Regions from separate parts of the Bradyrhizobium algeriense genome, predicted to be linked through region 2. Evidence: predicted binding sites of a transcription regulator. Region 2 holds the regulator's gene; each other region holds the start of a gene.

Region 1 (7,991 bases), 420 kb from region 2:
GCAGTATCCGAAGGAGCAGATCGACGGGCCGAGCGAGATCAACCGGCGCGTCACCATCCGCAACATCACGCCGCTGCTCAATGGCGGGCAGGCCTCGCTGCCGCCGCCCCCGCCCGGCACCGCGCCGCCGCGCTGAGGCGGCTCGTCACCAAATGAAAATGGCCGGGAGCAATCCCGGCCTTTTTTTGTTTCACGCGCTGAGTGCCCGCGGCGTGACGCAGGCCTCGCAAATGGCCGCGGCGTGCCGGTGATCGGTGCCGCAGCAGCCGCCGAGAATCCGCATCTTCGGAAACGCGCTCCGAAGCGCCACGTAACGCCGGCCGAGATCGATCGGGTCACCGGCATCGAGCGTCTCGGATTCGTCGAGCTCGGCATGGCTCTTGGTCGAGGCGTTGGCCCTGACGCCATGGATCCGTTCCGTCCAGGCTTCACCCATTTGCAACGCATCTTCGAAATGCGTCGGGTGCGCACAGTTGATCAGGAAGTATTCGGGCGCACCATCGGTCTCGCGGTCCACGGCCTCGATCGCCTCACGCAGCGTCTCGCCCTTCACCAGACGGCCATTGGTCTCCACAGTGAACGAGATCGCCGCCGGTATCGCGAGCGCCTTCGCGGCGCGTGCGACGCCGATCGCTTCATTGATGCTGGTGAGCGTATAGGCCGTGACCATGTCGGCGCCGCCCTCGACGAAGGCCGCGATCTGCGCCCCATGATAGGCCTCGGCTTCCGCAGCCTCCATGTTGCCTGCCTTGTAGCCGTCGCCGCGTGGGCCGATCGCGCCGCTGATGACACAGGGCGCGTCCGGCCTTTCCCAACCCGCGCGCAACTCCCCGAGCAATGCGATCGAACGGACATTGATCGCCTTGAGAGCTGCCGCATCGTAGCCAAGCTTCACGCCCCAATCCGGATTGGCGCGCCACGTCGGGCTGTCGAGCACGAAGCCTGTGCCGTGCTCGCGCGCCACCGCGAGATAGCTCGCGTAATACTGCTTCAATTGCTGCCAGCCTTCGGCGCTGTCGAGCAGCACGAAGGCGGCGAAGTGCGGCAGTTCGATTCCCTGGTGGAAGATCAGCGTCGTTTCCATGCCGCCATCGGTGAGGAAAATGCCGCCGCGCCGCTGCGGAAGATCGTCTCGGTATTTGGCCATTTCAACATCTCCGTAACCGTTCAAGCTGTCGGTAGGTCTTTCCCGCCCCGGTCTGGGTCGGGCGATGTTGGTGCCTCATAGTGTCGCGGCTTCCTAGGCGGCCCGCGGTGCGGATGAACCTGAAGCTGCAAAATGATACGAATTCAAATGGTTGCGGCTGAGGCGCAAAACCGCCGCGCCGTCGGCAATGGGAGAAACCGTACCGTGAGTCCAGTTTTAGAAAAGCGGATGGGAAAGGGCGAGGCAACGCGCGAGCGAATTCTCGAGATTGCCGAGGCCGCCGTACTCGCCAAGGGATTTGGCGCGACCTCGATCGACGAAGTGATCGCCGAGGCCGGGCTTACCAAGAGCGGCTTCTTCTATCACTTCAAGGATAAGAATGCGCTCGCCCGCGAGATGCTTCGCCGCTATGTCGCGACGAATGATCATCTGTTCGACGAAATCTTCGCGCGCGGTCATCAGCTTTCGGACGACCCGCTGCAGGCCTTCCTCATCTCGCTGAAGCTGCTTGCGGAGACGATGTCCGACCTGCCGAACGGCCATCCCGGCTGCCTGATTGCCAGCATCTGCTATCAGGAACGGTTGTTCGATCGCGAAGTGCGCGAACTGACCGCGCGGTCGGTGCGGGACTGGAACGCGCGCTTCCGCGGGATTCTCGACGGAATCGCCGCGGTGTATCCGCCGAGAGAACCGGTCGATCTGGACGACGTCGCCGACATGCTGTCCTGCATCGTCGACGGCGCCATCATCATGTCGAAGACGCTGAACGATCCGAGCCGTCTAGAACGGCAGATCCTGATCTTTCGAAGCTGCGTCAAACTGATGTTTGCGCCGCCATCGCTTTCCTGACGCGACCGAAGCAGAGCCATCTTGCTCTACTTGCCCGCGGCTGCGAGGCCGAGCGCGTCCGCCATGATGCGGAATACATCGGTGTTGTCCATCGAGCCATGGACCCGGTCGCTGCCGGGGCCGGTCGCCGTCAGGATCACGTCCTCTCCCGAATGCACGCTGGCGCCCATCATCGCCGGCAGATTGCCGAGGCGCAGCACGGCCCCCGCGACATCCTTGTACTTCTCGTTGATCTTGAAGGTACCCGGTGCATCACCCTTGACGCTTGGCTCGTTGGGATTGTCGAGCTTCGGACGGAAGGTTTCGTAATGGTCCGGAAGGCTCGCCGAGAAGATCGCGAGCCGCCGGCTGACATCGACGCGTGACGGATAGCCCTCGGCATCGGGAGCCGGATAGTTGGGGAATCCGGCTTTGTCGTAAGTGCCGACGCGCTCGCGCAGCGGCACGTTGGGCGTCGTGCTCATGTCGTCATTGATGGTTCCGACCAGGCTGTTCGGATGATTGTGGTCCGCCAGCACCAGGATCAGCGTGTCGTCGCCGCGCCCGCGCGCCCAGTCGCGCGTCTGGCGAACCGCGTTGTCGAGCATGATCGTGTCGTAGACGGCGCGCTCCATGTCGAGGAGATGCGCGTATTTGTCGATCATCCCGGACTCCACCATCAGGAAGAAGCCGGCCTCGTTCCTTGAAAGTACGTTCAGCGCCGCCTGCACCTGTTCGGTCAGGTCGGGCTGATCGGGAAACTTCTTGACCCCGCCGCCTTTGAGAAACTTGCGGTCCAGTGCGCCATCCATATTGCCGGTCGCAAACAGCCCGAGCAATTGGCGCGTGTCCGATTTCGCCGCCGACGCGTCCATCTCGGACTTCGTCATCGCCACCTGATAACCGGCGTCGCGAAAGCGGGCGATGTAGTCGATGTCGTCCTTGCGTTTGGAACCAGCCGCAGCCTTCGGCATGAAGTTCGCGCTGCCGCCGCCCATCAGGACATCCGGCTTGGCGGCGAAATATTGCTTGACGATCTCGTCATAAGCGGCACGGCGTCGGGTATGCGCCACCATCGCCGCTGGCGTAGCGTCCTCGACTTCGGTGTTGGTGACGATGCCGATCGCCAGGCCAAGCCGCCGCTTCGCCACGCTTGTTATGGTTTCGACACTGGGATCGTCGAACGCGCTTGCGGTCCGATCGGCGTAGACGCCCATCGCGTTGACGGCGGTCTTGTGGCCGGTGGCGTAGGCGCTGGCGGCGTTCGCTGAATCGGTGATGATCGAATCCGAGCCCGCGGTCGCCACCAGCGCCATGTGCGGCATGTCGTCGATGGCAAGCTTGCCGCGACTCTTACCCTCCGCAATCCCTTTGGAGAGGATGCGCGCGGCGACACGGTGGGCGGGCGACAATCCATCGCCGATGAACAGGATCACGTTCTTCGCCTTGCGCGGACCGGTATCATAAACCGTCCACACGACGCTGCGGCTGCGCGTACCGTCGCTGACCTCAACCGTGACGCTGCCGGGTTTCGGCAATGCGACATTGCGCAGGATCAGCGCCGACTGGTCCTTGCCATCTTCGCGATCGACGAAGCTTCCGCTCTGGCCGAACGCGGCGGAATATTCCGCCCCGTTGACCGTCACTTTCAGTTTTGCCGGGTCGACGCGATCGGGAAACTCGACCTTGAAATCGAAATGGGCACCGGCGAGGATTTCGGCGCGGTCGATCGGATAGATCGTTTGAGCTACTGTCGGCGACGCCGACAACAGGATGGCAGCGGCGGTTGCGGCAATTGGCTTGATCATGATCGATGCCCCGCGATCGTTGATGGCGCAGCGAACGGCGAGATTAGACGCCGCATGCGCGCGGCGCGGCGAGCCTAGCCGCGCAAAATGACGCTTCCATAACACAGGGAGTCGGCAGCCGGGCCGGGAGGAATCAAAGCCCCGCGGCATGATCCAGAAAAATTAAGGATACTCCCGCCCGATTCAGCCCTAGTCGCCCTTGTCGCTCTCAAGCTTGAAGATGTCGGAGCCTTCCGGGCTCGATAGCAAGCCTATCTTGCCGTAGAGATCCAGCTTGGCGCGGGTATCGGCAATGTCGAGGTTGCGCATGGTCAGTTGGCCGATGCGGTCCGCCGGCGTGAACGCGGCATCCTCCACCTTCTCCATGCTCAGCCGCTCCGGCTGATAGGTCAGGTTGGGGCTCTCGGTGTTGAGGATCGAGTAGTCGTTGCCACGGCGCAGCTCGAGCGTCACCTCGCCGGTGACGGCGCGCGCCACCCAGCGCTGGGCGGTTTCGCGCAGCATCAGGGCCTGGGAATCGAACCACCGTCCCTGATAGAGCAGCCGGCCAAGGCGCATGCCGCTGATCCGGTATTGCTCGATGGTGTCTTCGTTGTGGATGCCCGTGACCAGGCGTTCATAGGCGATGTGAAGCAGCGCCATGCCGGGGGCTTCGTAGATGCCGCGGCTCTTGGCCTCGATGATGCGGTTCTCGATCTGGTCGCTCATGCCAAGGCCATGCCGGCCGCCGATGGCGTTGGCCTCAAGGAACAGCGCGACGGGATCAGCGAAGGTCTGGCCGTTCAGCGCGACCGGCTGGCCCTCTTCGAAACGCACGGCGACCTTTTCGGCCCGGACGGCACAGTCGTCGCGCCAGAACGGCACGCCCATGATCGGATTGACGATCTTGATGCCGCTGTCGAGGTGCTCGAGATCCTTGGCCTCGTGGGTCGCGCCGAGCAGATTGCTGTCGGTCGAGTAGGCCTTTTCGGCGCTCATCTTGTAGGCGAATCCGTTGGCGGTCATGAATTCAGACATTTCCGCGCGGCCGCCCAGTTCGTCGATAAACAGCTGGTCGAGCCAGGGCTTGTAGATCCGCAAGCTCGGATTGGTCAGCAGGCCGTAACGGTAGAACCGCTCGATATCGTTGCCCTTGTAGGTGGAGCCATCGCCCCAGATGTTGACGCCGTCCTCCTTCATGGCCGCAACCAGCATCGTGCCGGTCACGGCGCGGCCGAGCGGCGTGGTGTTGAAGTAGGCGATGCCGCCGGTCGAGACGTGGAAGGCGCCGGACTGGATCGCGGCGATACCTTCGTGGACCAGTTGGGTGCGGCAATCCACCAGGCGGGCTTTTTCGCCGCCGAACTCCAGCGCCTTGCGCGGAATCTCGTCGTAATCGGCCTCGTCGGGCTGGCCGAGATTGGCGGTATAGGCAAAGACGCGCGCGCCCTTTTGCTTCATCCAGAGCAGCGCCGCGCTGGTGTCGAGACCGCCCGAGAAAGCGATGCCGACTTTTTCCCCTTTGGGCAGGCTTTTCAGAATCGTACTCATCGAGCTTCCAATCGGTCGAAATGGCGGATGCCGTTATAGCGTTTTCAAGCGAAGTGGATACCGGTTTGCGTGAAGAAAACGCGTCAAAACAAGAATCTAGAGCTTCGGTTCTGATCCAATCAGAACCGCTAAGCTCTAGCGGCTTGAGGGCGCGAATAACAAATTTCGCGCTGGTGGGCACGCGTTTAATGGCTCTTTTTAATAGCCCTTGGCGGCTCGGATCGGATTACCCCGCCTCGCGCCCGCGCCAGCGCTGCAACAGCCGGTAGCCGGGCCAGCCCCAACGCGCCAGCGCGGCCTCGATTTGCTCATCCGTCAGCCGGGTCGATGGCCAGCGGAAAATCCAGGCATAGGCCAGCCAGATCACGAAGAAGCTGACAAGGCCGGCGGCAGCGACGTCGGTAAAGAAATGCCCGCCGAAGGCCATTCGCAGCACAGAGGTTACGACCCCGAACACGGTCGCCGCCACATAGGCCAGAGGCCGCCACGGCGGCGGGGTCAGCGCCGCGGGCGCATAGGCCCAGAACGCGGTGGCGCCCTCGCCGGAGAAGAACGAGCAGTTACGCCCGCACTCGCCGCGCGGATCCCACCATGGCACGAATTGCCAGGGCCCGTTGAACTCCGTCACCATCACGGGCCGCGGCCGCCCCCAATAGCTCTTGAAGGTGAGATTGGTCAGCACGACGGCGGAGAGCAGGATCGTGACCAGCAGAAACACCGCCGCGCGTCCCGGAACCAGCATCGGCCGGTCCGGCCGCAGCAGCTTTCCCACGATGGCAATCAGCGCAGGCAGCGCCAGCGCCCAGGCAATCCACATCGCGCCGTCGCGCGCGAACGCGGCAAGACCGCTCTGTTTCAGTGGAAATGATGTGCTTGCGGGATCGAAGAACAATGCCGCCAGCTTCAGGTCGAGTTCGGGGAAAATCCCGAACAGCAGTCCGATGACGAGCGATAGGCCCAACGCGATTACAAGTCCGGTCCGGTTCATGGCGCGGGGTTTAGCCGAGGCGGTTGGTGATGAAAAGGCAGAAGCTCATCTTCCCTTCTCCCCTTGTGGGAGAAGGGAAGAAGAGACCAGAGATCACGCCTGCGGCCGGGACTGCGACGGCAATGGCGGCGGTGGCCGCAAGGGAGGCCTCGGTTCGCGCCAGGCTCCGGCAGATCGGCCCGCGATCATCCAGTAGATCAGGCCGGCGACGATGCCCGCGCCGGTCATGATTTCGAGGTGACGGCGCACGATGCCATCGAATTTCAGCGTCTCCGGATCGAACGGAATGAGGCCGAGATAGCAGGCCGCGCCCACGATCGCGCCGCCGACCGCATAAGCGAGCACGCTGCGGATATAGAAGGCCTCGGTGATCAGAATCACGATCAGCGCCGGCAGCAGCGCGAAGCCGGAGAGAAAGATGAAGCCGAAGCCGAGCACGACATTGATGGCGCTCTGATCGATCGGCGCGCCGCCGAGATCGCTGAACTCTGGATACAGCACCGCACCGACCACGATCATCCCCGCCACGAAGCAGGCGGCGAGGAAGGCGAACAGGATGACGAAGAGGCGGCCGATCAGCGTCATGCTCTCACCGTCATTGCGAGGAGCGACAGCGACGAAGCAATCCATCGCTCGGCAAGCGGAGAGATGGATTGCTTCGCTTCGCTCGCAATGACGAATGACATGCGGTGATCGACCATCCTCAATCCGTCATCGCCATGGCGCGCAGCGCCTGGCGCTCGCGCGCGGACAGTTTTTCGGTCTCCGATTTCAACTGGCCGCAGGCGGCGAGAATGTCGCGGCCGCGCGGCGTGCGCACCGGCGAGGAGTAGCCGGCGTTAAAAATATATTCGGAGAATTTTTCGATCTGTTCCCAGTCCGAGCACTCATACTTCGTGCCCGGCCACGGGTTGAACGGAATCAGGTTGATTTTCGCCGGAATGCCCTTGAGCAATTTCACCAGCAGCTTGGCGTCATCCATGGAATCGTTGACGCCCTTGAGCATCACATATTCGAAGGTGATGCGCCGCGCATTCGACGAGCCCGGATAGTCGCGGCAGGCCTGCAATAATTCGGCAATCGGATATTTGCGGTTTAGCGGCACCAGCTCATTGCGCAACTCGTCACGCACAGCGTGGAGCGAAATCGCCAGCATGACGCCGATCTCGTCGCCGGTGCGGATGATGTTCGGCACCACGCCCGAGGTCGACAGCGTGATGCGGCGACGGGAAATGCCGATGCCTTCATTGTCGGCAACGATCAAGAGCGCATCGCGCACCGCGTCGAAATTGTAGAGCGGTTCGCCCATCCCCATCATGACGACGTTGGTGACGAGGCGGCTGCCGGTCGGGGTCTCGCGATCGGCCCAGTCGTTGAGGCGGTCGCGCGCCACCATGATCTGGCCGACGATCTCGCCGGCCGTGAGATTGCGCACCAGCCGCTGCGTGCCGGTGTGGCAGAACGAGCAATTCAGCGTGCAGCCGACCTGCGATGAAACGCAGAGCGTGCCGCGATCGGTTTCGGGAATGTAGACGCACTCGACTTCATGCGCCTTCTGGAACGCGTCACCGCTCGGCAGCCGCAACAGCCATTTGCGGGTGCCGTCGTTGGAAACCTGCTCGGCCACCACTTCGGGGCGGTCGACGGTAAAGTGCTGCTCCAGCTGCGCACGCATTTCCTTCGAAATGCT
Region 2 (7,991 bases):
CTGCGGACGCCGCTCGCGGCGCTGTCCGGCTTCATCGATACGCTGCAGGGTCCTGCCAAGGAGGACGCCAAGGCGCGCGAACGCTTCCTGTCGATCATGCATACGCAGGCGACGCGAATGGCGCGGCTGATCGACGATCTGCTTTCGCTGTCGCGGGTCGAATTGTCGGCCCATGTCCGGCCCGACGCGTCAGTCGATATCGTGCCGATTATTCGCCAGGTCGCCGACGGGCTGGAGCCGCTCGCCCGGGAGCGTCAGGTCGCGATCGAGATCGACCTGCCGGAAGCGCCGGTGACCATCGCGGGCGACCGCGAGGAACTGCTGCGGCTGTTCGAAAACCTGATCGAGAACGCGCTCAAATATGGCGCGTCCGGTGGGCGGGTGATCGTCTCCCTGACCCAGGCCACGTCCAGCGAGGGCGCGCCGGAAGTACGTATCATGGTCCGGGATTTCGGCCCCGGCATCGCCCCGGAACACCTGCCGCGGCTGACCGAGCGCTTCTACCGGGTCGATGTCGGCGACAGCCGCGCGCAGGGCGGAACCGGGCTCGGTTTATCCTTGGTGAAACATATTCTTAACCGCCATCGCGGCCGGCTTTTGATCGAAAGCGTGCCCAAAAACGGCGCGGTCTTTACCGCCTGTTTTCCCCAGGCGAAGACCCCATCAGCGCTATAAATACAAGCGATTTCAATTGCTTGGTTGTGTCATCCAACTGTCACCGAACCTTCGTAAAAGCTCTATCGACCGCTCCTAGATGAGCGGCACGTGAGCGCGATCGGGCGCAACAGGCGCTTCGCTCACCAGATGGAGACCACCATGAATTTCCTCAGGACAATCGTCGCTGCCGGCCTGGTCGCCGCTTCGACGTCGGCCTTCGCTGCCGATATCACCGGCGCGGGCGCCACCTTCCCCTTCCCGATCTATTCGAAGTGGGCGGACGCCTACAAGAAGGAGACCGGCAACGGTCTGAACTACCAGTCGATCGGCTCCGGCGCCGGCATCAAGCAGATCCAGGCCAAGACCGTGACCTTCGGCGCTACCGACGCGCCGCTCAAGCATGAGCAGCTCGAGAAGGACGGCCTGGTGCAGTGGCCGATGGTGATGGGCGCGATCGTGCCGGTCGTGAACCTCGAAGGCATCAAGCCGGGCGAACTCGTGCTCTCGGGCGAAGTGCTCGGCGACATCTATCTCGGCAAGATCAAGAAGTGGGACGATGCCGCGATCGCAAAACTCAATCCGAAGCTGAAGCTGCCGGCTGACGCCATCACCGTGGTGCGCCGCTCCGACGGTTCGGGCACCACCTTCAACTTCACCGACTACCTCTCGAAGTCGAGCGCCGACTGGAAAGCCAAGGTCGGCATGGGCACCGCGGTCGAATGGCCGACCGGCGTCGGCGCCAAGGGCAATGAAGGCGTTGCCGGCAATGTCGGCCAGACCAAGAACGCGATCGGTTATGTCGAATATGCCTACGCCAAGCAGAACAAGCTGACCTATGCGGCGATGATCAACAAGGCCGGCAAGACCGTGCAGCCGACCATCGCAGCGTTCCAGGCGGCCGCCTCCAACGCCGACTGGGCCAAGGCGCCCGGCTACTACGTGATCCTTACCGACCAGCCCGGCGAAGCCTCCTGGCCGATCACCGCAGCGACCTTCATCCTGATGCACAAGGCTGCAACCGACAAGGCAGCGTCCCAGGAAGCCATCAAGTTCTTCAAATGGTCGTTCGAGAGGGGCGCCAAGATGGCCGAAGAACTCGACTACATCCCGATGCCGGAATCGGTCGTCAAGCTGATCGAAAAGACCTGGTCGGCCGAGATCAAGAGCTGATCGGGCCTGCGCCTCGCAACACGATCGCTCAACCCGGGGTGTCCGGGGTTGAGCACCCCTCTCGGGACAGGAGAGGCAAGAACAATGCGCGAGCCGAAAAAGCCGTGCACCGAAGTCCGGGTCATTGGGCTATAGTAAAGGGGATTGGGCGTGGCAGAAATGGCGGTTGATAGCGACGCAATGGAGGCTGCCGGACCTTATGATCGCGCAAGGGCTCTCAGCGCGTTCAAGCTCGGCGACGTCACCTTCTATTGGATCACGCGCGCCTGCGCGATCTCGGTTCTCCTCATCCTGGGCGGCATCATCATTTCGCTGATCGTCGGCGCTTGGCCCGCCATCCGCGAATATGGCGTAGCCTTCCTGTGGACGCAGCGCTGGGCGCCGTCGGCCGATCCGCCTGTTCTCGGCGCGCTCGGCCCGATCTACGGCACGCTGATCACCTCCGTGATCGCGATGATGATCGCCATTCCCGTCGGCCTCGGCATCGCGATTTTCCTCACCGAGATCTGCCCGATCTGGCTGCGCCGCCCCATTGGACTTGCGGTCGAGCTGCTCGCCGGCATTCCCTCGATCATCTACGGCATGTGGGGCTTCTTCATATTGGGCCCGTTCCTGGCCAACACCTTCCAGCCCTTCATGATCAGCGTGTTCGACGGCGTCCCCGTGCTGGGCACGATCTTCGCCGGTCCCCCGTCCTATCTCAGCCTGTTCAACGCCGCGCTGATCCTTGCGATCATGGTGCTGCCCTTCATCACCGCGATCTCGGTCGACGTCTTCAAGACGGTGCCGCCGGTGCTGAAGGAAGCCGCCTATGGCGTCGGCTGCACCACCTGGGAAGTCGTTCGCAACGTCGTCATCCCCTACACAAGGGTCGGCGTGATCGGCGGCATCATGCTGGCGCTTGGCCGCGCGCTCGGCGAGACGATGGCGGTCACCTTCATCATCGGCAATTCGTTCAAGATCCAGTCCTCGATCTTCGCGCCGGGCACCACGATCTCAGCCGCCATCGCGTCCGAATTCGCCGAGAGCGACGGGCTGCATCAATCCGGCCTGATCCTGCTTGGTCTCTTGCTGTTCGTTCTGACGTTCTTCGTGCTCGCAGCCGCGCGGCTGATGCTGATGCGGCTGGAAAAGAAGGCGGGGAACTAGCACCATGAACCCGATTTACGCATCCCGCCGCCGCAACAATATCATCATCAAGTTCCTGTGCCTGGGAGCTGCGCTGTTCGGCGTGACCTGGCTGGCGCTGATCCTGTTCACGCTGTTCTACAACGGCCTTGCCGGCTTGAATCTTGCCGTCTTCACCCAGGATACGCCGCCGCCGGGTTCGACCGATGGCGGCCTGCGCAACGCCATCATCGGCTCGATCATGATGACCGTGATCGGGGTCGGCATCGGCGCGCCGCTCGGCCTGTTCGCCGGCACGTACCTCGCCGAATACGGCAAGCACGACAGGCTCACCTCGGTGATCCGCTTCATCAACGACATCCTGCTGAGCGCGCCGTCGATCATTATCGGCCTGTTCATCTACGGCGCCATCGTGGTGCCGATGGGCGGCTTCTCGGCCTTTGCCGGCTGTCTGGCGCTCGCCGTGATCGTGATCCCCGTCGTGGTGCGCACCACCGAGGACATGCTGGGGCTGGTGCCCAATCCGCTGCGCGAGGCGGCCTCCGCGCTCGGCCTGCCGCGCTCGCTGGTGATCCGGCGGATCGCCTATCGTGCGGCCCGCTCAGGCCTGATCACCGGCGTGCTGCTCGCCACCGCCCGCGTCGCCGGTGAAACCGCGCCGCTGCTGTTCACCGCGCTTTCGAACCAGTTCTTCAGCCTGGACATGACCAAGACGATGGCCAACCTGCCGGTCACCATCAACAACTTCGTGCAGAGCCCCTATGTCTACTGGAAACAGCTCGCCTGGAGCGGGGCGCTCTTGATCACGCTCACCGTACTTGCCCTGAATATTGGCGCGCGCATTCTCGGCGCCGAGAGGACATCCAAATGACCGATCTCTCCGTATCCGTGAGTTCCGCGAGCGGGCCCGTTCCGCAGGTGGCGCTGCCCGAGGCCGCGCCCAAGGTGACCGCCCGCGGCCTGAACTTTTACTATGGCGACCATCACGCGCTGAAGAACATCAACCTGACGCTCGGCACCCACCGCGTCACCGCCTTCATCGGCCCGTCCGGCTGCGGCAAGTCCACGCTGCTGCGGATCTTCAACCGGATGTACGATCTCTATCCCGGCCAGAAGGCGACCGGGCAATTGATGCTCGACCAGACCAACATCCTCGACCCCAAGCTCGACCTCAATCTGCTGCGGGCCCGCGTCGGCATGGTGTTCCAGAAGCCGACGCCGTTCCCGATGACGATCTACGAAAACATCGCCTTCGGCATCCGCCTCTATGAGAAGATCTCCAAGTCCGAGATGGATGGCCGGGTCGAGAAGGCGCTGCGCGGCGGCGCGCTGTGGAACGAGGTCAAGGACAAGCTGAACGCCTCGGGCCTCTCGCTGTCCGGCGGCCAGCAGCAGCGGCTCTGCATCGCGCGCACGGTCGCGGTGCGGCCCGAGGTGATTTTGTTCGACGAGCCGTGCTCGGCGCTAGACCCGATCTCGACCGCCAAGATCGAGGAACTGATCCAGGAACTGGCGGAGGATTACACCATCGCCATCGTCACCCATAACATGCAGCAGGCGGCCCGCGTCTCGGACAAAACCGCCTTCATGTATCTCGGCGAGCTGATCGAGTTCGACGACACCAACAGGATTTTTACCTCGCCGAGCGATCGACGCACCCAGGACTACATCACCGGCCGGTTCGGTTGAGGAGATAACACATGGCTTCTGAACACACCGCCAAGGCATTTGACAGCGATCTTCAGGAATTGACCCGCCTGGTCGCCGAGATGGGCGGCCTGGTCGAGCGCATGATCACCGAATCCGTCGATGCGCTGATCCGCCGCGACGTCGCGCTCGGCAAGCGCGTTGTCGCTGCCGACGTTGAAATCGACCGCCTGCAGCATGCAATCGAGGAACGCGCGGTGCTGACCATCGCGCGGCGCCAGCCGATGGCGATCGACCTGCGCGAAATCGTCGGCGCCATGCGGGTTGCTACCGATCTGGAGCGGATCGGCGACCTCGCCAAGAACATGGGCAAGCGGGTCGCCGCGCTGGAGAACGATTTCCAGCCGCTGAAGCTGATCCGCGGCCTCGAGCACATGACCGATCTGGTGCAGTCGCAGGTCAAGTCGGTGCTGGATGCCTATGCGGCGCACGACCTGCCGGCGGCTATGGCGGTCTGGAAGGGCGACGAGGAAGTCGACGCCATCTGCACCTCGCTGTTCCGCGAACTCCTCACCTACATGATGGAGGATCCGCGCAACATCTCGTTCTGCATTCATTTGATGTTCTGCGCCAAGAACATCGAACGGATCGGCGACCACGCCACCAACATCGCCGAAACCGTATTCTACATGATCGAGGGACAGCAGATGCTCGACCAGCGCCCCAAGGGCGACATGACGACGTTTGCGACCACGATACCGAATAGCTGAGGGATACAAGAATGAGCGCGCGCATAATGGTGGTCGAGGACGAGGAAGCGCTGACCACGCTGTTGCGCTACAACCTCGATGCTGAAGGCTATGACGTCGAAACCGTCGCCCGCGGCGACGACGCCGATACGCGGCTGAAGGAGCGCGTGCCGGATCTCGTCGTGCTCGACTGGATGCTGCCGGGGCTGTCAGGCATCGAACTCTGCCGCCGCCTGCGCGCCCGGCCGGAGACCAAGCAATTGCCGATCATCATGCTCACGGCACGCGGCGAGGAGAGCGAGCGGGTGCGGGGCCTGGCGACCGGCGCCGACGATTACATCGTCAAGCCGTTCTCGGTGCCGGAGCTGCTGGCGCGGGTGAAGGGCCTGCTGCGGCGGGCAAGTCCCGAGCGGCTCGCCACCGTGCTCACCTATGGCGACATCGAACTCGACCGCGAAAAACGCCGCGTCGCGCGTTCGGGCCGCTCCATCGATCTCGGCCCGACCGAGTATCGCCTGCTGGAATTTTTTCTCGAGCATCCCGGCCGCGTCTTCAGCCGCGAGCAGTTGCTCGACAGCGTCTGGGGCCGCGACATCTATATCGACGAGCGCACCGTTGACGTCCATATCGGCCGCCTGCGCAAACTGCTCAACCCGGGCCGCGAACAGGACCCGATCCGCACCGTGCGCGGCGCGGGTTATGCGCTGGATGACAGGTTTGCGAAGGTGGAGTAGGGCGCGACCGAAGTCAGCCCCGCGCAAGAACGATATCGAAATTCAGAACGCGATGGTCTGCTCCATCTTCCGATGGAAGTGGCTCTGCAATCAGCAGATCGGGACGCAGCGCAGCGTTGAGCAGCCTGTCGCAGGCATTGAGCGGCTCGCCGGGAAAATACATCTGGGTGATCAGCCGCTCGAATCGGCCGTGAACTTCGAAGTGGATATGAGGCGGGCGCATCCAATCTGGACCTGCGGGATAAGCTCCAGGCTTGACGGTTTTGATCCGATAGACGCCGTCGCTATCAGATAGAATGCCGACGCAACCGACAAAGTGGGGATCGAGCGGCGCAGGATTTAGGTCGTTGGCATGCACGTAGCGGCCAAAGCTGTTGGCCTGCCAGATCGTGACGGGTACCCCGCGAACGGGTTCGCCGTCGAGATTGAGCACCCTCCCTGTGACCTCGATGATTTCTCCCTGCGCACACCCCTCGAAACCCTTGACCGAGGTCAGGTCGGCCTGTGAGGCCGGCGTCTGCCCGGTCGGGAAGTAGGGACCGAGAATCTGGTCCGGTGTCCGGTGCAGCCGCGTGCCCGTTGAGTTGTCCATGACCCCCTCAATCTTCTGGCGTAAAGCCGGAGGCCTGGACAATTGGGGCCCAACGGTCGAAATCGGATTTGATCAGTTGCGCAAATTCCTTCGGCGTTTGGCCGGCGGGATCTACGGAAAGCTTGGCCAAGGCCGTTTTGAAGGCGTCGGTGTTCACCACCGCGCGGATCGCCTCATTGAGGCGGTTCACCGTTCCGGCAGGCGTATTTGCCGGAACGAAGACGCCAAACCACTCGTTGGCTTCGAGCGCGGAATATCCGGCCTCCCGAACCGTCGGCACATCGAGAAGCAGCGGGGATCGTTGCGATCCAGTTGTCGCCAGTGCCCTTATGGCGCCGGATTGCACATGCGGCAGTGCAGTGCCGATTGGATAGATCGTAGCGGCGATTTGACCGCCGATCAGATCCTGAATGCCGCCGGGGCCGCCATAGGGCAGATGCACGAATTCGAACCTGCCCGCTTTGGCCAGGCTCACGCCGGTGAAGTGCAGCATCGACCCGGCCGCCGCCGTACCGTAGGTGGCTTGCTTGGGATTAGCCGCGCACCATTTCACGAAATCGGCCAGCGTCCTGACGTCGGCAGGCACCATCGGACCGATGGTGATCAGAAATGGAAAGGAGCAGACTGTGGTGACGGGAGCGAAATCCTTGAACGCATCATAGCCCAGCGACTTGTAGACGTGGGGAAATACGGCGAAGCTGGAGGCGGGCGTCAGGATCATCGCCGTGCCATCGGCCGGGCCGCTTTTCAGCGCGCCGAGCGCCAGACGCCCGCCGGCGCCGGGACGATTGTCGACGATGAATGAAAGTGATTGATCCTTCATTCCCTCAACGAGCCTCCTCGCAATCACGTCGATCGCGCCCCCCGCACCGAACCCCACCAGCATCCGCGAAGCTGTCTGGGCGCTCGCCATGCGGATCGCGTCGGGGACAATGGCGGCGAGGCCGCCCGCGCACGCCATCGATACGAATCTTCGCTTCGTGATCATGTGATCGTCCTTCTCCAGCGAATTTGTCCGGTCGGTCATCATCGAACCGCCGCCAACTCTGGTCGACCGGGGCATTATCTGGTAGACCGAAAATTGCGGCATCCCTGTAACCGCTGGGTTAAGCCCGAATGGACTGGTCGGATCGAATTGGCCGCCGCATCAAGTTGCGGGACCTTCATATTGTGATGGCGGTTGCCGACACCGGCAGCATGGCGAAGGCGGCTGCCAGGCTCAGAATTTCACATCCTGCCGTCTCCAAGGCGATATCCGAAATTGAAGGCACGCTCGGCGTGCGATTGTTCGATCGAGGCTCGCAGGGCGCCGAA
Region 3 (7,991 bases), 2.0 Mb from region 2:
TCCACCTCGGCCGCACCAAGCAGGGCGGCGACGCAATCGCGCTGGTCGAGATCGACGGGCCGGTCCCGGCGGACGTGCTGAGCAAGGTGCAAGCCTTGCCCCAGGTGAAGCAGGCCAAGGCGCTGGTGTTCTAACCGCGCATCGCTCTTTTCCCTTCGGAGAGGGGATTGCTTATCCTTCGCCGCGGTCCCGCCGCGGCGAAGCCACATGGAAATCTCAATCGAACCAGTTTCTCCCTCGCTGCGTCTCATGACCGGGAGTGGTGGGCGTTGTTGCGCGTCGCCATCCGGCGAACGGTTCAGGAGGGTATCCATGCGGTTGATTGCGAACGTTTTTTCTACGACGAGCCTCGTCTTGCTCACGGCGCTCGGCGCGGGCGAGGTGCGGGCGGCTGAGTTGGCCGCCAGTTCGGCGGTGGATGCCGTCACCGTCTATCCCGATGGCGCCAGCGTCACGCGGATTATCTCGCTCGATCTGCCGGCGGGCGAGAATTTCGCCGTTCTCAAGGATTTTCCGCTCGCGCTGGATCCGTCATCGCTCAGGGTCGAGGGCGAAGCCGGCGCAAAACTCACGATCGGCGCGATCGACGCAAAACCGCCGCGCGCGGCGCCGCCGGTCAACCTGCCCGAACTCGACAAGCGCATCGAGGCGCTGAAGGACGAGCGCGCCAACTTGCAAGGCGCGATCGATGCCGCGACCGCGCGGCGCAAATTCGCCGAGCGATTTGCGGATACCTCTCCGACCGGCATCGGCGACAAGGGTGAGGCGCGGCCGATTTCCGAATGGCGCGCGGCCTTTGCCGCGGTCGGCGATGAAATCGCCAGCGCCGACGCCGCGATCCGCGACGCCGGGCGCAAGCAGCGCGAGCTCGACCGCGAAATCGCGCGTCTCGAGCAGGACCGGGCGCAGAAGCCGCCGAGCAGACTGGAAGTCCGGATCGAGCTCGCGGCAGCCGCCGCGACGAAAGCGACGCTGCGCGTGACTTATGCCGTGCGCAACGCGCGCTGGACGCCGCTCTACGACGCCCGTCTCGACACCGGCGCCAAGGACCGCAAGCCTGCGCTCGAACTGGTGCGCCGCGCCGAAATCACCCAAAACACCGGCGAGGATTGGTCCAATGTCGCGCTCAGCGTCTCGACCGTGCGCACCGCGCGCGGCGGCAACGTGCCCGACCTGAAGTCGCTCGTCGTTCAATACCCGCAAGTACCGCGCCCGATGGCCGCGGGCTCCGTATCGGATACTGCGATGAACTTGGCTGCGCCAGCTCCGGAGAGGTCGAGGCAGTTCCGCGCTAGCGGGGGGAAAGCCGAGGAGCCGGTGATGGAGAAGGCGGCCGAGCAACAGGCCGCGGCTGACGTCAGCGGCTTCCAGGTGGTGTTCAAGATTCCCGGTCGCGTCAGCCTCGGCGCCAGCGAAGGCGCCAAGAGCCTGCGCGTCTCCACCGCGACCATCGCGCCCGATCTCGCCGTGCGCGCGGCGCCGGTGCTGGATCCGACCGCGTTCCTGGAAGCAAGTTTCAAGCAGACCGAGGACGCGCCATTGCTGCCCGGCCGGGTTTCGATCTATCGCGACGGTGTCTTCGTCGGCCGCGGGCTGATGGCCGCCGCCAGCAAGGACGAAACCGTTCGGCTCGGGTTCGGCGCCGACGACAAGATCAAGATCGAGCGCACCGTCGTCAAACGCAACGAGGGCTCGGCCGGCTTGATCGTGACGACGTCGAAGACCGATGAACGCGCGTTCAAGACCAATGTGCGCAACGGGCATGATTTCCCGATCCGGATCGCGATCGAGGATCAGTTGCCGGTCAGCGAGAACGAGGACATCGTGGTCGAGATGTTGCCGTCGACGACAGCGCCGACTGCGAGCAACATCCGCGACAGGCGCGGTGTGCTGGAATGGGCTTTTGAGGCGAAGGCGGGCGAGGTCAGGGACATCAACTTCGCCTGGCGGATACGCTGGCCGAAGGACAAGGGCGTGGTGATGGTGCCGGCGGGGTAGGGCGCTCTGTGCTTATGCGGCAGTGCTCGCCACGGACTTCTCCCTCTCCCCGTTCTTCACGGGGAGAGGGAGAAGGGGCAGCGTCACTTCGCCTTCAGGAACTCACCCACTTCCAACAGCACAAACTCATTGTCGTCGGCCTTATTCGGATCGCGGCTCGACGAGAACGGCAAATTGTTGTCGTTGCCGACGATGATATGGGTGTCGTCGACGCGATCGACATTCTCGATGGTGAAGAACGGGAACGTTAAGACGCCGTCGTTGAGCGGCTTGCGCGCCTTCTTGTCGGGATCCTTGATCTTCATCAGGTCGATATAGGCGATCTTGCGCACCGGCTTGCCGACATTGGCGTCGGAGAATTCTACCTTGTAGACGCGCTTGAATTTGGCGAGATCGGGGAAACAGTTTTCGCCGCGTTGACCCTGCGGGCAGGCCTTGTCCGCGGTGCCTTCGCCGTTGTCGCGCTCGATGATCAGGCCGCTTGACGCGTCGATCATGTTGAAGTCGCCGATGGCGTTGCCGTTCTGCTCGAACGCATAGTGCCAGTAGCGGCCGGTAAATTTTCCGGCGGCAACGTCGAATTCGAGAATCCGCGAGGCTTCCTTGCCGTCGACCTTTTCAAAATCCTTCTTCTCGGTATCCCACAGCGGGCCTTCCAGCAGGCCGTAGAGGAACTTGCCGTCCTTCGACGCGGCAAAACCTTCATAGCCCTTGGAGCGGCGCAGATTGACCGTGGTGTAGCTCGCGCCGGGTGCGCCCGGCGACTGCACCGACCAATGGTCGGGCGAGCGCACCGGCTTGCCGTCAGCCATGGTGTCGAACACGGCCAGGATCTTGCCCATCCTGTCGGCCTTCAGCACATACGGCCCGAACTCGTCGCCGATCCAGAAAGTGTCGCCGATGATCTGAAAGCCTTCGGTGTCGAAGTCGGCGCCGGTGAGATAACGTTTTGCGGTGTCCTCATGCAGGATGCGGAACGGCACCTTCCTGTCGGGATCGTGCAGGAAGATGGTTTCCTGCCGCTCGATCTTGCCGGTCGCCCAGTCGATCTTGTGGCGGTTGAGATAGAGCATCGAGTCGGCCGAGTTGTAGCGCGAGCCCATGCCGTTGTCGGTGAGCACCCAGAACGAACCGTCCGGCATCACCTTGATGCCAGAATGGCCCTGCAGCGGCTGGCCCTTGAACGGCAGCGATACGCCGGTCGGCCGCTCGTAGGATTTGCCCATCACGCTGCCGACGGTGTCGACGCGCTTGCCGGTGGTGTATTTGCCGGCGGTTTTGAGATCGTCAGGCGCGTCCGTGGGCGCATCGATGAAGCTCTGCGCCGGCAGCACGGCGTGGCACTTCAGCGTGGCGGGAAACTCGCCTTCGCCTTGCGCAAATGCAGCGCTGGCCAGAAATATCGACGCGACGGAGCAGAGCAATGACACGCGCATGGCGGATCTCCCGTGAATGGTGGTGCGCTGTGTCTTGCGGAGCGGCTGTTACAGTCGGCTGACAGTTCTGTGAAGAACCTGTAACGCCGTTGGATAAGCCATGCGGCGTTATGCCGTCATAGCGCTTTCCAGCGAAGTGGGCCCCGGTTCGCGTCAAGAAAACGCGTCAAAACAAAAACCTGGAGCCGGTTCTGATTCAATCAGAACCGGGCTCTAGGGCGGGCCTGCGGGCCGCATGGTTTGCGGCAGCAGGAACGGCACGCCCTGATCGGTGTAGTCGATCGTGACGTCTACCTCAAAAATCCGGCGGATGGTCTCGGCCGTGATCGCGTCAGTGCGGCCGCCGTCGACGGCGAGCTTGCCGCGATGCAGCAGCACGATCCGGTCGGCGAAACGCATCGCCAGATTGAGGTCGTGCAGCACGGCGATGACGGCTGTGCCATTCTGAGCGCGCCCTCTTGCCGTCTCCACCAGATCGATCTGGTGGCGCATGTCGAGGCTGGAGGTCGGTTCGTCCAGCAGCAGCAGGCCGGGGCCGTGCTGTTGTTCGCCGCAGGCGAGCTGCACCAGAACGCGGGCAAAATGCGTGCGTTGCTGCTCGCCGCCGGAAAGCGTCGGCAATTGCCGGTGACTGAAATGCGCGAGTCCGACCTCGTCGAGAGCGGCATCGACCAGCCGTTGCGCGGCGGCGCGGCCGGTGTCGCCTGCGCCCATATGGACGATCTCCTCGACCGTGAACGGGAAGGTGACGTTGACATGCTGCGACAGCATCGCGCGGTGATAAGCGAGCTGTCGCGGCGGATAGAGATGGATGTCGCGCTGCTTCAATTTGATCTGCCCGCGCGTCGGGCGGAGATCGCCGGACAGCATCCGCAGCAGGGTCGATTTGCCGGCGCCGTTGGGGCCAACGATCGCGACCATCTCGCCGGCTGCAATTTTCAGATCGATGCCGTCGACCAGCGTGGCGCCGCCGACCACCATCGAGATCGATTGCGCTTCGAGGATGGCGGTCATAGCGAAACCAGCCCGCGCTGGCGGAGCAGCATCCCTAAGAAGAACGGCGCGCCAATCGCCGCGGTCAGGATGCCGATCGGCATTTCCGCGGGCGCCACGATGGTTCGCGCCAGCGTATCGGCGCCCACCAGCAGCACCGCACCGAATAGCATCGAGGCCGGCAGCAGCAGCCGGTGCGCTGGGCCAATTAACAGCCGCAAAAGATGCGGCACCACGATGCCGACAAAGCCGACGACGCCGCAGACCGAAACCGCAACGCCCGTCATCGCCGATACCAGCACGATCGAAATCCGCTTCAGCCGCTCGACATCGACGCCGCTGTGGAACGCCTCGGCCTCGCCCAATACCAGCACATCGAGCCCGCGCGCGATCGAGACGCAGGCGATCAAGGCGAGTGCCAGCACCGGCGCCAGCGTGGCGAGCTTGGGCCAGGTTGCGCCGCTCAGCGAGCCCAGCATCCAGAACGTGATGTCGCGCAACTGGCGATCGTCGGCGATGAACACGAGTAACCCGACGCCGGCATTGGCGATGGCGGCAATCGCAATTCCCGCCAGCAGGAAGATTGCAATCGACGTCCGTCCCGAGCGGCTGGCGATGGAGTAGAGGATGATCGTCGTTGCCAGCGAACCGATAAAGGCTGCGAGCGGCAACAATTGATTCTGCATAAAGTGGAGGCTCTGGCCGAACCGGCTGTCGGTGAACACGATCGCCGCGGCGGCTGCGAACGCGCCGCCGGAGGAAACGCCGACGAGGGCAGGATCGGCCAGAGGATTGCGAAACAGCCCCTGCATGATCGCGCCGGATGCCGCGAGCAGAGCGCCCACCATCGCCGCCGCAGCAATCCTCGGAATCCGGATCGACCACAGCACGAGTTGGTCGCGCGCGAGCGTTGGACCGGGTGCGGCGTCAGCCCACAGCCCGAGCGCGGCCGGCAGCCGCGCCAGCGGAATGCCGGCGGCGCCCATGGTGAGTGCGACCAGCGCCGCACCGGCAAGTGCCGCCAGCAGACAGAGGAGGGTCAGCGAAGCAGGAGGGCGCAACGCGTATCCGCTGCGGCGCTTCGCCCGTTCCGTGCTGTCGGATAGCGCCGTCACTGCCGGCAGTTTGCGGAGAGTGCCGCCGGCTTGAATTTCTCAGCCTGCGGCGCCAGCGCCGGATACAGCTTGATCGAGAGATCGCGTGCGGCCGCCGCCGTGCGCGGCCCGAAGCCGAGCAGGTAGAGGCCTTCCATGGAGATGAAGCTCTTGTTGGCCGCGACGGGGGTCAGCGCAAAGGCCGGATGGACGTATACGGCTTCGGCGTCCACCGAGTCCTTGCCGCGCTGGATCGACAGTACCACGTCGGGCTTTGCAGCCACGATCGCCTCGTCATTGATGATCTTGTAGCCGTCATAGCCATCGATCGCGTTGACGGCGCCGGCCATCGCGATGATTTCGTTGGCGGCGGTCTTCTGGCCCGCGGCCATCGCCCGGCCGTTCAGCAGTGACATCACGAACATCACGCGCACCGGCTTGGTCACCTTGGCGCGCAGCTCGCGCAGTTGCGCCAGATCGCCGGTGACGACTTCCGTCAGGCATTCGGCCCGCTTGTCCGCGCCCATCGCGTGGCCGACCAGCTTGATCTTGTCGATCAGGCCTGCTTCCGAAAAGGTTTCGGGCACCAGCACCAGCGGCACGTTGGCCGCCTCCAGCACGTCCATGGTTTCCTTCGGCCCGGACCCCTGTACCGCGAGCACCAGCGAGGGATTGAGCCCGAGCACGCCCTCGGCCGAAAGCTGCCGCATGTAGCCGACATTCGGTTTGTCGCGCAGCGCCGCGGGTGGATAGAAGCTGGTGGAGTCCACGCCGGCGAGGCGGTCCTCGAAGCCCAGCGCGTAGAGGATTTCGGTGATCGCGCCGCCGATCGAGACGATCCGCACGGGATCTGAGATCGTGACGTCGCGGTTACGGGCATCATGCACCGTAATGCCTGCGGCGAGCGCGACGTTGCCGAGCAGGAAGCAGCCCGCGGCGGCCGACAGTGCGAGCATGCGACATAATGTCATTGCCGGTTCACCTGGTTCACTTGGTCAGGATCAGCTTGTTCTGCGACGTCAGCCGCAGGCGATAATTGTCCTCGCCGTGCGCGATGATGATTTCGCGCTCGGTCGCGAACAGCTCGCGGCTGTCGATCCGGCTGCCGTTCATGGTGAGAAGGCGTCTCGCAGACGGCGGATTTTCGGCATGTTTTCCGGCGCCTCCGACATTGTCTCCTGAAGGTGCCGCCATAATTGCTGTGGTGTCCCAATGTTCCCGACTAGCTGCTTGTATAATTTGATCGACGCGCAATCCAACTGCTGCACTTTACAATCGATATAAAGTGCGCCGTGCCGTCATTGACCGGTTCCGCAACGCGGCGTAACCAAGATCAACGCGATACGAGCGGGGGTGCCCGGTCGCGAAAATCGTTAGCCAGCAAGCAGCCGCGCATCACCGCGGCGCCCGCCAGCCAAACCCAAAGACAGAACAACAGGTTGGGGCAGTATGGCTTTCGGGGTCAGGCATTCGCGCGCCTTGGTTTTGGGCGCGTCGGCATTTTCGTTCGCATTGATGTCGTCGAGCGCAGCGTTCACGCAGGCGCTCGAAGCGGAGGCCGTCACGCGCTCTCCTGAGCAGAAGAAACAGAAGCAGGCCAAGCGCCAGCAAGCCAAGCCGCAGCAGGATACGCAGGCGCCGGCGCCGGGCATGAACGCGCGGGCGCAGATCGGCGCCGTGCCGGTGCAGTCGCTCGATGCGATCACGGTGGCGGCCTCGAAGACCGAGGAGCGCGCCATCGACGCGCTGGCGCCGGTCAGCGTTGTGACGCTCGAGCAGATCCAGGGCCTGCAGCCGAACCGGCTGTCCGGCATCCTCTACCAAATACCTGGCGTGTCGGTCCAGGAGCGCGGCGACGATCCCGCGACCGTCATCAACATCCGCGGCCTGCAGGATTTCGGCCGCGTCGCTGTTGTCGTCGACGGCGCGCGGCAGAACTACCAGCGCACCGGCCACAACGCCAACGGCTCGTTCTTCCTCGATCCCGAACTGGTCGGCAGCGTCGACGTGGTGCGCGGCCCGACCGCCAACGTCTACGGCTCCGGCGCGATCGGCGGCGTGGTGTCGTTCCGCACCAAGGACATCGACGACGTCGTGCGTCCTGGCGAGCGCTGGGGCGTCGACATGACCGGCTCGGGCGGCACCAACAGCGCTCGCGGTCTCGGCTCGATCTTCGGCGGTGTGCGCGTCAATCCCAATGTCGATGTGTTCGGCGGCGCGGTCTATCGCACCCAGGGCAATTACAAGGATGGCAACGGCACCGAGATCGGCAATACCGGCAACGAGATCGCGGCCGGTCTGGGGAAGGTCACCGTTCGCCCCGCTGATGGACATGAGATCAAACTCGGCGGCGTCTTCCAGGATTACCAGTACAGCATCGGCCAGCCCAACCGCGGGCCGGTGGCGACTGCGGCGCAGCGCGCCCTGTTCCAGGGATCGTCGGTCTATGCGTCCGATACCAAGAACTACA
Region 4 (7,991 bases), 5.1 Mb from region 2:
ATAGGCCGCCGCCAGCACCAGCGCCACCGCGTAGAGGCTGAGTGCATTCAGCGTGATGGCGCGCGTCTGGGTCATGCGTATCTCAGAACGACAGTTTCAGCGTATCGGTCGCGTGGTGCAGATAGGTGGCGACGCACGCGATCAGGACAGCCCCAAACAGGCCGAGCGCCAGTGGACGCTGACCGCGCCAGGCGACCAGCATCACGATGGCCGTGGCCAGAAACAAAAGGGTGAATTCCATCGGCTGGTCCTAACTTCGCGAGTGGTATGCGAGTCTATGATAGATTCGCCGTTCCGCTTTGTATAAAAAACGGTCCGACAGGACCAGTAACGCTATTTCCGGAATGCAACGAAAATGCCCATTACCATCTACGGCATCAAGAAATGTGACACCATGAAGAAGGCGCGCGCCTGGCTTGACGATCACGGCGTGGCCTACGATTTCCACGACTACAAGCTTGCGGGCATCGCCAAGGACAAGCTCAAGCAATGGTCCGACGAAATCGGCTGGGAAACGCTGCTCAACCGCGCAGGCACGACGTTCAAGAAGCTGCCGGATGGCGACAAGGAAGGCCTGAACGAGCGCAAGGCGCTGGCGCTGATGCTGGAGCAGCCCTCGATGATCAAGCGCCCGGTGCTCGATCTCGGCGGCAAATTGCTGGTCGGGTTCAAGCCGGATGTCTACGGCAAGGAAGTGGCACCGAAGTCGCGCGCACGTAAGGCCTGATCGAACTCGACAGGCTCGCCGGGACGGCTATTCGAATTCCAGCACGTCGCCGGACGGAATGCGGCCGGGTGCGCGATGGAAGAGATCGCGGTCGATGATGGTGCGAAGCTTCGGCACCGGAAGCTGGTCGTTTCCGCGCATCAGGTTCTTGATCTCGAAGCCGCCATCCTCGCTGATGGTCTTCAGCGATGCGATGATGTGGGTGACGCTGCCGCCATCGGAGAACGGCAACAACAGCCGCTCGTAGGCGACGATTCGTCCGTAGATGTCATCGATATTGGCGATGGTGTAGGCGGGGAGGCGGCGCGCGATGCATTCATGATAGACCGGCATCACGATCGGAGCGAGCCTTGCGCCGAGATACTCGTTGAGATAGCGGCCCTTGCCGGTATTCCCATAAGCGCTCGACATCCGTGTGCCGTCGCTCTGGATGGTCAGGCGCGGCGGCTGTGTGCTGGTATCGACGGTGTACAATACCAGGTCAGGAAGTTCGTCCTCGATCCGCGTCGGCTGGTATTCCGGCATGCGCGGTATCGACTGGTCGCGGGCGTATAGCCGCAGCCAGGTGTTCAGCAGGTCGCGCTGCTTGATGGATTTGACGACCGACGGTCCGGCGCTTTGAAATTCCAAGGCGGCAATTCCTGGCTATCTAAATCGCGTCATGATGCGCCGGAGGCAGAAATATTGTGTGAAAGGGCTTGATTGCAGCAAAACACCGTTAACGGTGGCTTGCCGGAGCGAAGATCGCGTTTGAGCGCGGACGACGAGCCGGCCGGGCCGGGCGGTCGGCGCAATTCGACCTATGGCGCATCCGGAACCGGCACGCGCGTTTTCCCCGCGGCAGCTTTCCACCTTGCCTAACCCATACCGTTGACGGCATATTCCGGCCCGGAGGCGGCGGGCTCGGGACGGTTTCCAGGACGTCCCGCAGAGCCTGCCCGAACAGGGAAAAATTGGCCGCGCGCGAGCAAACTCGCGGAGACGGCTGACGGGGGAGTTTTGTTTGGCTGATGAGTTCATTCTCGAAACCCACGGATTGACCAAGGAATTCGCGGGTTTCTTCGCCGTTCGCGACGTTGCTCTGAAAGTGCGTCGCGGTAGTATTCATGCGTTGATCGGGCCGAACGGCGCTGGCAAGACGACCTGCTTCAACCTTCTGACCAAGTTCTTGCGGCCGTCGGCCGGCCAGATCCTCTACAAGGGGCAGGACATCACCGCGATGGCGCCGGCCGATGTGGCCCGCCTCGGGCTGGTGCGTTCGTTCCAGATTTCAGCTGTGTTTCCACACCTGACGGCGCTGGAGAACGTCCGCGTCGCCCTGCAGCGCCAGCACGGCTCTTCGTTCGATTTCTGGCGCTCCAAAAGCGTGCTCGACCGCTTCAACGGCCGTGCGCATGAGCTTCTCAATGATGTGGGCCTGAGCGAATTTGCCAACACGCCGGCGGTCGAGATGCCCTACGGTCGCAAGCGCGCGCTCGAAATTGCGACGACGCTGGCGCTCGACCCGGAGATGATGCTTCTCGACGAGCCGATGGCCGGCATGGGTCATGAAGACATCGACAAGATCGCAGCGCTGATCAAGCGCATCTCGGCCAAATACACCATCCTGATGGTCGAACATAATCTCTCGGTGGTCGCCAACCTGTCCGACATCATTACGGTGCTGACGCGCGGGCAGGTGCTGGCCGAAGGCAATTATTCTGAACTGTCCAAGGACGAACGCGTCAAGGAAGCCTACCTGGGGGCCGGTCATGCCTGAGTTGAAAATGGCCGAAGCCGCCGCCAAACCGGCGGGCGCGGAAATTCTTTCCGTCTCCGACCTGCAGGCCTGGTACGGCGAATCCCACATCCTTCACGGCATCAACTTCAATGTGAAGGCCGGCGAGGTGGTCACGCTGCTCGGCCGCAACGGCGCCGGCAAGACCACGACGCTGAAGTCGGTGATGGGAATTATCGGCAAGCGTACAGGTTCGATCCGTTTCAACGGTCAGGACATCACGCGTGCCCCGTCCGACAGGATCGCACGCCAGGGCATCGCGTTCTGTCCCGAGGAGCGGGGCATTTTCGCCAGCCTCGACGTGCGCGAAAACCTGCTGCTGCCGCCGATCGTGCGCGGTGGCGGCCTGTCGCTCGACCAGATCTTCGAATTGTTTCCGAACCTGAAGGAGCGCCTCAACAGCCAGGGCACCAAGCTTTCGGGCGGCGAGCAGCAGATGCTCGCGATCGCGCGAATCCTGCGCACCGGGGCGCGCTTCCTGATGCTGGACGAGCCGACCGAGGGTCTCGCGCCCGTCATCATCCAGCAGATCGGCCACACCATCGCGCGGCTGAAGTCGGAAGGCTTCACCATCCTGCTGGTGGAGCAGAATTTCCGCTTCGCCTCGACGGTGGCCGACCGCTACTACATCGTCGAGCACGGCAAGGTCATCGACGGTTTTGCGAATTCGGAGCTGTCGGCCAACATGGACAAGCTCCACACCTATCTCGGCGTTTAATCAGTACTACCCGCTGCACTCTGGATTTATGGAGATACTATGAAACATCGCATTTCATCTCTCTTCCTCGGAACCGCGCTCGCACTTGCCGCAGGCGGTGGCGCCATGGCGCAGGACAAGACCGTCAAGATCGGCGTGCTTACCGACAATTCCGGACTTTACTCCGACCTCGGCGGCGCAGGCTCCACGCTTGCCGCCCAGATGGCGGTCGAGGATTCCGGACTGGCGGGCAAGGGCTGGAAAATCGACATCGTCTCCGCCGACCACCAGAACAAGCCCGACATCGGCACCACCATCGCGCGCCAATGGATCGACGTCGAGAAGGTCGATATTTTCGTGGACGTGTTGAACTCCGGCGTTGCGCTGGCGGTCAACAATCTGGTGAAGGAAAAGAACTCCCTCATGATCAATACCGGCGCGGCGACGTCGGACCTCACCAATGCCCAGTGCTCGCCGAACACAATTCACTGGGTCTACGACACCTACATGCTCGCCAACAGCACCGGACAGGCGCTGGTGAAAGCCGGCGGCGACACCTGGTACTTCCTGACCGCGGATTACGCGTTCGGCCACGCGCTGGAACGCGACACTGCCGCAGTCGTGGTCAAGTCGGGCGGCAAGGTTATCGGCACCGTCAGGCATCCCCTGAATTCGTCGGATTTCTCCTCGTTCCTGCTGCAGGCACAGGCTTCCAAGGCCAAGATCGTCGGCATGGCGAACGCCGGCGGTGACACCACCAACACCATCAAGCAGGCCGCGGAGTTCGGCATCGTCGCGGGCGGCCAGAAGCTCGCGGGATTGCTGCTGTTCATCAATGACGTTCACTCGCTCGGCCTCAAGGTGGCGCAGGGCCTGAACTTCACGGAAACCTTCTACTGGGATTTGAACGACGGCACCCGTGCGTTTTCCAAGCGCTTCTCCGAGCGCATGAAGAACAAGGCGATGCCGTCCATGGTGCAGGCTGGCGTGTATTCTGGCCTGATCCACTATTTCAAGACGATCGATGCGATGGGTGGCAATCCGCATGACGGCGCCAAGGTGGTGGCGAAAATGAAAGAGGCGCCGACCGACGACCCGCTGTTCGGGAAGGGCACGATCCGCGCCGACGGCCGCAAGCTTCATCCGGCCTACCTGTTCGAGGTCAAGAAGCCTTCCGAATCCAAGGGACCGTGGGACTATTACAAGCTGGTCGGAACGACCCCGGCAGACCAGGCCTTCCGGCCGCTTTCGGAAAGCGTTTGTCCGCTGGTAAAGAAGTAACAACGACAGCCCGCCGGCGCCGTGCCGGCGGGCTTCCTCTCGCGTCCCTGCGCGATTCCGCGTCTTAAACGAGATTGAGTGCGAAACCGATGCAAGCTCTATACGCCCAGCTTTTGGTGGGATTGATCAACGGATCGTTCTACGCGCTGCTCAGTCTCGGGCTCGCCGTGATCTTCGGCATGCTCAACATCATCAATTTCGCCCATGGCGCGCTCTACATGATGGGCGCGTTCTGCGCATATTTCCTCCTGCATCTGACCGGCATCGGATATTGGTGGGCGCTGTTGATCGCTCCCATCGTGGTCGGCATCTTCGGCATGATCCTGGAGCGGACCATGCTGCAATGGCTGGCCGGCCTCGACCACCTCTATGGCCTGTTGCTGACCTTCGGCATCGCGCTGATCGTGCAGGGCGTGTTCCAGAACTATTTCGGCTCATCCGGGCTGCCCTACGCGATTCCCGATTACCCGCAGATCGGCGAATGGCGCGGTCTGCAGGGCGGCATGAATCTCGGCTTCATGTTCCTGCCGGTCTATCGTGGCTGGGTGGTCATTTTCTCGCTCGTCGTCTGCATCGCTACCTGGTACCTGATCGAAAAGACGCGGCTTGGCGCCAATCTGCGCGCTGCGACCGAAAATCCGACCCTGGTGCGGGCGTTCGGCATCAACGTGCCCAGGATGATCACGCTGACCTACGGGCTCGGCGTCGGCCTGGCCGCGCTCGCCGGCGTGCTGTCGGCGCCGATCAACCAGGTGCGGCCGCTGATGGGCGCCGACCTGATCATCGTCGTGTTCGCGGTGGTGGTGATCGGCGGCATGGGATCGATCATGGGATCGATCATCACCGGATTTGCACTCGGCGTGATCGAAGGATTGACCAAGTATTTTTATCCCGAGGCTTCCAACACCGTGGTGTTCGTCCTGATGGTGCTGGTGTTGCTGGTGAAGCCTGCGGGACTGACCGGACGGGCGGCCTGACATGAGCGCATTGACTGACGACACACTGCCGGTAACGCCGCGCGCGATGCGCGACGAGATGATGGTATTCGCGGCGATGGCGGTGCTGCTGGGGCTGGTGCCGCTGACCGGCATCTATCCGTTCTTCGTGATGCAGGCCCTGTGCTTCGCGCTGCTCGCCTGCGCGTTCAACCTGTTGATTGGCTATGGCGGCCTGCTGTCATTTGGCCACGCGATGTTTCTGGGAACTGCGGGCTACTGCACGGCGCATGCGCTCAAGGTCTGGGGTGTGACGCCGGAAATCGGAATTCTGGTCGGCGTCGCCGGCGCTGCCGCGCTTTCGGTCGTGACCGGCTTCATCTCGATCCGCCGGCAGGGCATCTACTTCTCGATGATCACGCTCGCGCTGTCGCAGCTCCTTTACTTCATCTACCTGCAGGCGCCGTTCACCCATGGCGAAGACGGCATCCAGGGCATTCCGCAGGGCTATCTGTTCGGGATATTCAATCTCGCCAAGCCCACGGTGCTTTACTACGTCGTGCTGGCCGGTTTCCTCGGTGGCTTCCTCCTGATCTACCGCACCATCAACTCGCCGTTCGGCGAGGTGCTGAAGGCGATCCGCGAGAACGAGCCGCGCGCGATCTCGCTGGGCTACAAGACCGACCAATACAAGCTGCTCGCCTTCATCCTTTCCGGGACCATTGCGGGCTTTGCCGGTTCGCTGAAGGTGTTCGTGGCGCAGAACGCCTCGCTCACCGACGTGCACTGGACGATGTCGGGTGAAATCGTGCTGATGACGCTGGTCGGCGGCCTCGGCACCATTTTTGGGCCGGTCGTCGGCGCCTTCGTCATCATCGCCATGCAGCAATATCTGGCCGGGTTCGGGCAGTGGGTGACGGTGATCCAGGGCGTCATCTTCGTCGCCTGCGTGCTGACCTTCCGCCGCGGCGTGATCGGCGAGATCGCGCATTATTTCCGCCGATCCCTGTAAAACGGCCGGTTTTGGCGCCTCACAAAGCAGTGGATGACCCGGTTGCCGGGTCGCCTCGTGGCGCGCTTTTCCCTCGAATGGTCTATGACAGTTTTGTGACAGGCCGCCCGGGCGGCCGTTTCTGAAGACGGAAAAATGCCCATGCTGCGCTGGTTTCGTGCCTTTTTGCCCAAGGAGGAGCGGTTTTTTGAACTGTTTGCCCGCCACGGCCAGACGGTCGTGCAGGGCGCGCTGGCGCTTCAGGACATGCTGCGCGGCGGCGACGAAACACCGGTGTTCTGCCAGCGCGTCAACCAGTTCGAAAATGACGCCGACGGCATTACCCGCGAGGTGCTGACGGCGGTCCGGCGCACTTTCATTACCCCGTTCGACCGCGGCGACATCAAGAACCTGATCACGGCGATGGACGATGCGATCGATCAGATGCAGCAGACCGCGAAGGCGGTGGTGCTGTTCGAGGTCCGCACGTTCGAGCCGCCGATGCGCGAGATCGGGACGCTGCTGGTCGAGTGCGCCAATCTGGTCGGTCGCGCGCTGCCGCTGATGCAGTCGATCGGCAACAACGTCGCGATGCTCACCGCCATTACCGAGGAAATCGGAAAGCTGGAGGGCCGCATCGACGATCTCCACGATATTGGATTGAAGGAACTGTTTCTCAAGCATCGCAGCGGCAACTCGATGGATTTCATCGTGGGCGCCGAGATCTACAAGCATCTTGAGAAAGTATCCGACCGCTTCGACGACGTCGCCAATGAGATCAACTCCATCGTGATCGAACAGGTATAGGGCAGGGCCATCACGTGGATGCCACCCTCGCTCTTCCGGTTCTGGTCTTCCTGATCGCGGTCGCGCTGCTGTTCGACTTCCTCAACGGCTTGCACGACGCCGCCAATTCGATCGCAACGATCGTATCGACCCGCGTGCTGCGCCCGCAATATGCGGTGCTCTGGGCCGCCTTCTTCAATTTCATCGCCTTCCTGGTGTTCGGGCTCCACGTCGCCAATACGATCGGCACCGGCATCATCGAACCTGATATCGTCGATGCCACCGTGATATTCGCGGCACTTGTAGGCGCCATCGTCTGGAACCTGATTACCTGGGCGCTCGGAATTCCCTCGTCCAGTTCACACGCGCTGATCGGCGGGCTGGTCGGCGCGGGGGTCGCAAAAGCCGGAATTTCGGCGGCGGTCTGGACCGGTCTGTCGAAAACGCTGCTGGCGATCGTGCTGTCGCCACTGGTCGGGTTCCTGCTGGCGCTGGTGCTGGTCGCGATCGTGTCCTGGCTATCGGTGCGCTCGACGCCGTTTGCGGTCGACCGCGCCTTCCGCATCCTGCAATTCGTCTCGGCGTCGCTCTATTCGCTCGGCCATGGCGGCAACGACGCGCAAAAGACCATGGGTATCATCGCGGTGCTGCTCTATTCGCAGGGTCATCTCGGCGCGGACTTTAACATCCCGTTCTGGGTCGTGATTTCCTGCCAGGCGGCCATGGGCCTCGGCACCCTGATGGGAGGCTGGCGGATCGTCCGCACCATGGGGCTGCGGATTACGAAGCTGACGCCG

The links. The regulator PhoB, encoded in region 2, activates phosphate uptake and scavenging genes when phosphate is short. The targets are predictions, from matches to a motif close to TGTCATNNANCTGTCAT.
Region 1: V1286_RS35260 (alkaline phosphatase) is a predicted target of PhoB. The motif match lies at 3,871-3,887, and genes of this name have one in related genera.
Region 3: V1286_RS27825 (esterase-like activity of phytase family protein) is a predicted target of PhoB. The motif match lies at 3,482-3,498, and genes of this name have one in related genera.
Region 4: V1286_RS12800 (DUF47 domain-containing protein) is a predicted target of PhoB. The motif match lies at 6,514-6,530, and genes of this name have one in related genera.

Annotation. Positions count from the first base shown of each region.
Region 1 covers NZ_JAZHRV010000001.1:7,335,760-7,343,750, reverse strand. The annotation lists gene V1286_RS35275 (OmpA family protein) at 1-136, shown strand, start outside; gene V1286_RS35270 (homocysteine S-methyltransferase family protein) at 191-1,147, opposite strand; gene V1286_RS35265 (TetR/AcrR family transcriptional regulator) at 1,376-1,996, shown strand; gene V1286_RS35260 (alkaline phosphatase) at 2,023-3,783, opposite strand; gene argG (argininosuccinate synthase) at 3,973-5,313, opposite strand; gene V1286_RS35250 (phosphatase PAP2 family protein) at 5,540-6,301, opposite strand; gene V1286_RS35245 (hypothetical protein) at 6,395-6,886, opposite strand; gene rlmN (dual-specificity RNA methyltransferase RlmN) at 7,005-7,991, opposite strand, start outside.
Region 2 covers NZ_JAZHRV010000001.1:7,755,140-7,763,130, forward strand. The annotation lists gene V1286_RS37155 (sensor histidine kinase) at 1-675, shown strand, start outside; gene pstS (phosphate ABC transporter substrate-binding protein PstS) at 817-1,827, shown strand; gene pstC (phosphate ABC transporter permease subunit PstC) at 1,978-2,976, shown strand; gene pstA (phosphate ABC transporter permease PstA) at 2,981-3,826, shown strand; gene pstB (phosphate ABC transporter ATP-binding protein PstB) at 3,823-4,644, shown strand; gene phoU (phosphate signaling complex protein PhoU) at 4,656-5,372, shown strand; gene phoB (phosphate regulon transcriptional regulator PhoB) at 5,384-6,085, shown strand; gene V1286_RS37190 (protocatechuate 3,4-dioxygenase) at 6,099-6,677, opposite strand; gene V1286_RS37195 (tripartite tricarboxylate transporter substrate-binding protein) at 6,685-7,704, opposite strand; gene V1286_RS37200 (LysR family transcriptional regulator) at 7,794-7,991, shown strand, end outside.
Region 3 covers NZ_JAZHRV010000001.1:5,772,205-5,780,195, reverse strand. The annotation lists gene serA (phosphoglycerate dehydrogenase) at 1-134, shown strand, start outside; gene V1286_RS27830 (mucoidy inhibitor MuiA family protein) at 313-1,998, shown strand; gene V1286_RS27825 (esterase-like activity of phytase family protein) at 2,082-3,434, opposite strand; gene V1286_RS27820 (heme ABC transporter ATP-binding protein) at 3,648-4,448, opposite strand; gene V1286_RS27815 (FecCD family ABC transporter permease) at 4,445-5,488, opposite strand; gene V1286_RS27810 (heme/hemin ABC transporter substrate-binding protein) at 5,539-6,492, opposite strand; gene V1286_RS27805 (hemin uptake protein HemP) at 6,509-6,715, opposite strand; gene V1286_RS27800 (hypothetical protein) at 6,895-7,059, opposite strand; gene V1286_RS27795 (TonB-dependent hemoglobin/transferrin/lactoferrin family receptor) at 7,037-7,991, shown strand, end outside.
Region 4 covers NZ_JAZHRV010000001.1:2,606,281-2,614,271, forward strand. The annotation lists gene V1286_RS12755 (disulfide bond formation protein B) at 1-75, opposite strand, end outside; gene V1286_RS12760 (DUF5993 family protein) at 83-241, opposite strand; gene V1286_RS12765 (ArsC family reductase) at 356-727, shown strand; gene V1286_RS12770 (PAS domain-containing protein) at 755-1,357, opposite strand; gene V1286_RS12775 (ABC transporter ATP-binding protein) at 1,731-2,486, shown strand; gene V1286_RS12780 (ABC transporter ATP-binding protein) at 2,479-3,222, shown strand; gene V1286_RS12785 (ABC transporter substrate-binding protein) at 3,262-4,482, shown strand; gene V1286_RS12790 (branched-chain amino acid ABC transporter permease) at 4,572-5,459, shown strand; gene V1286_RS12795 (branched-chain amino acid ABC transporter permease) at 5,461-6,429, shown strand; gene V1286_RS12800 (DUF47 domain-containing protein) at 6,571-7,215, shown strand; gene V1286_RS12805 (inorganic phosphate transporter) at 7,230-7,991, shown strand, end outside.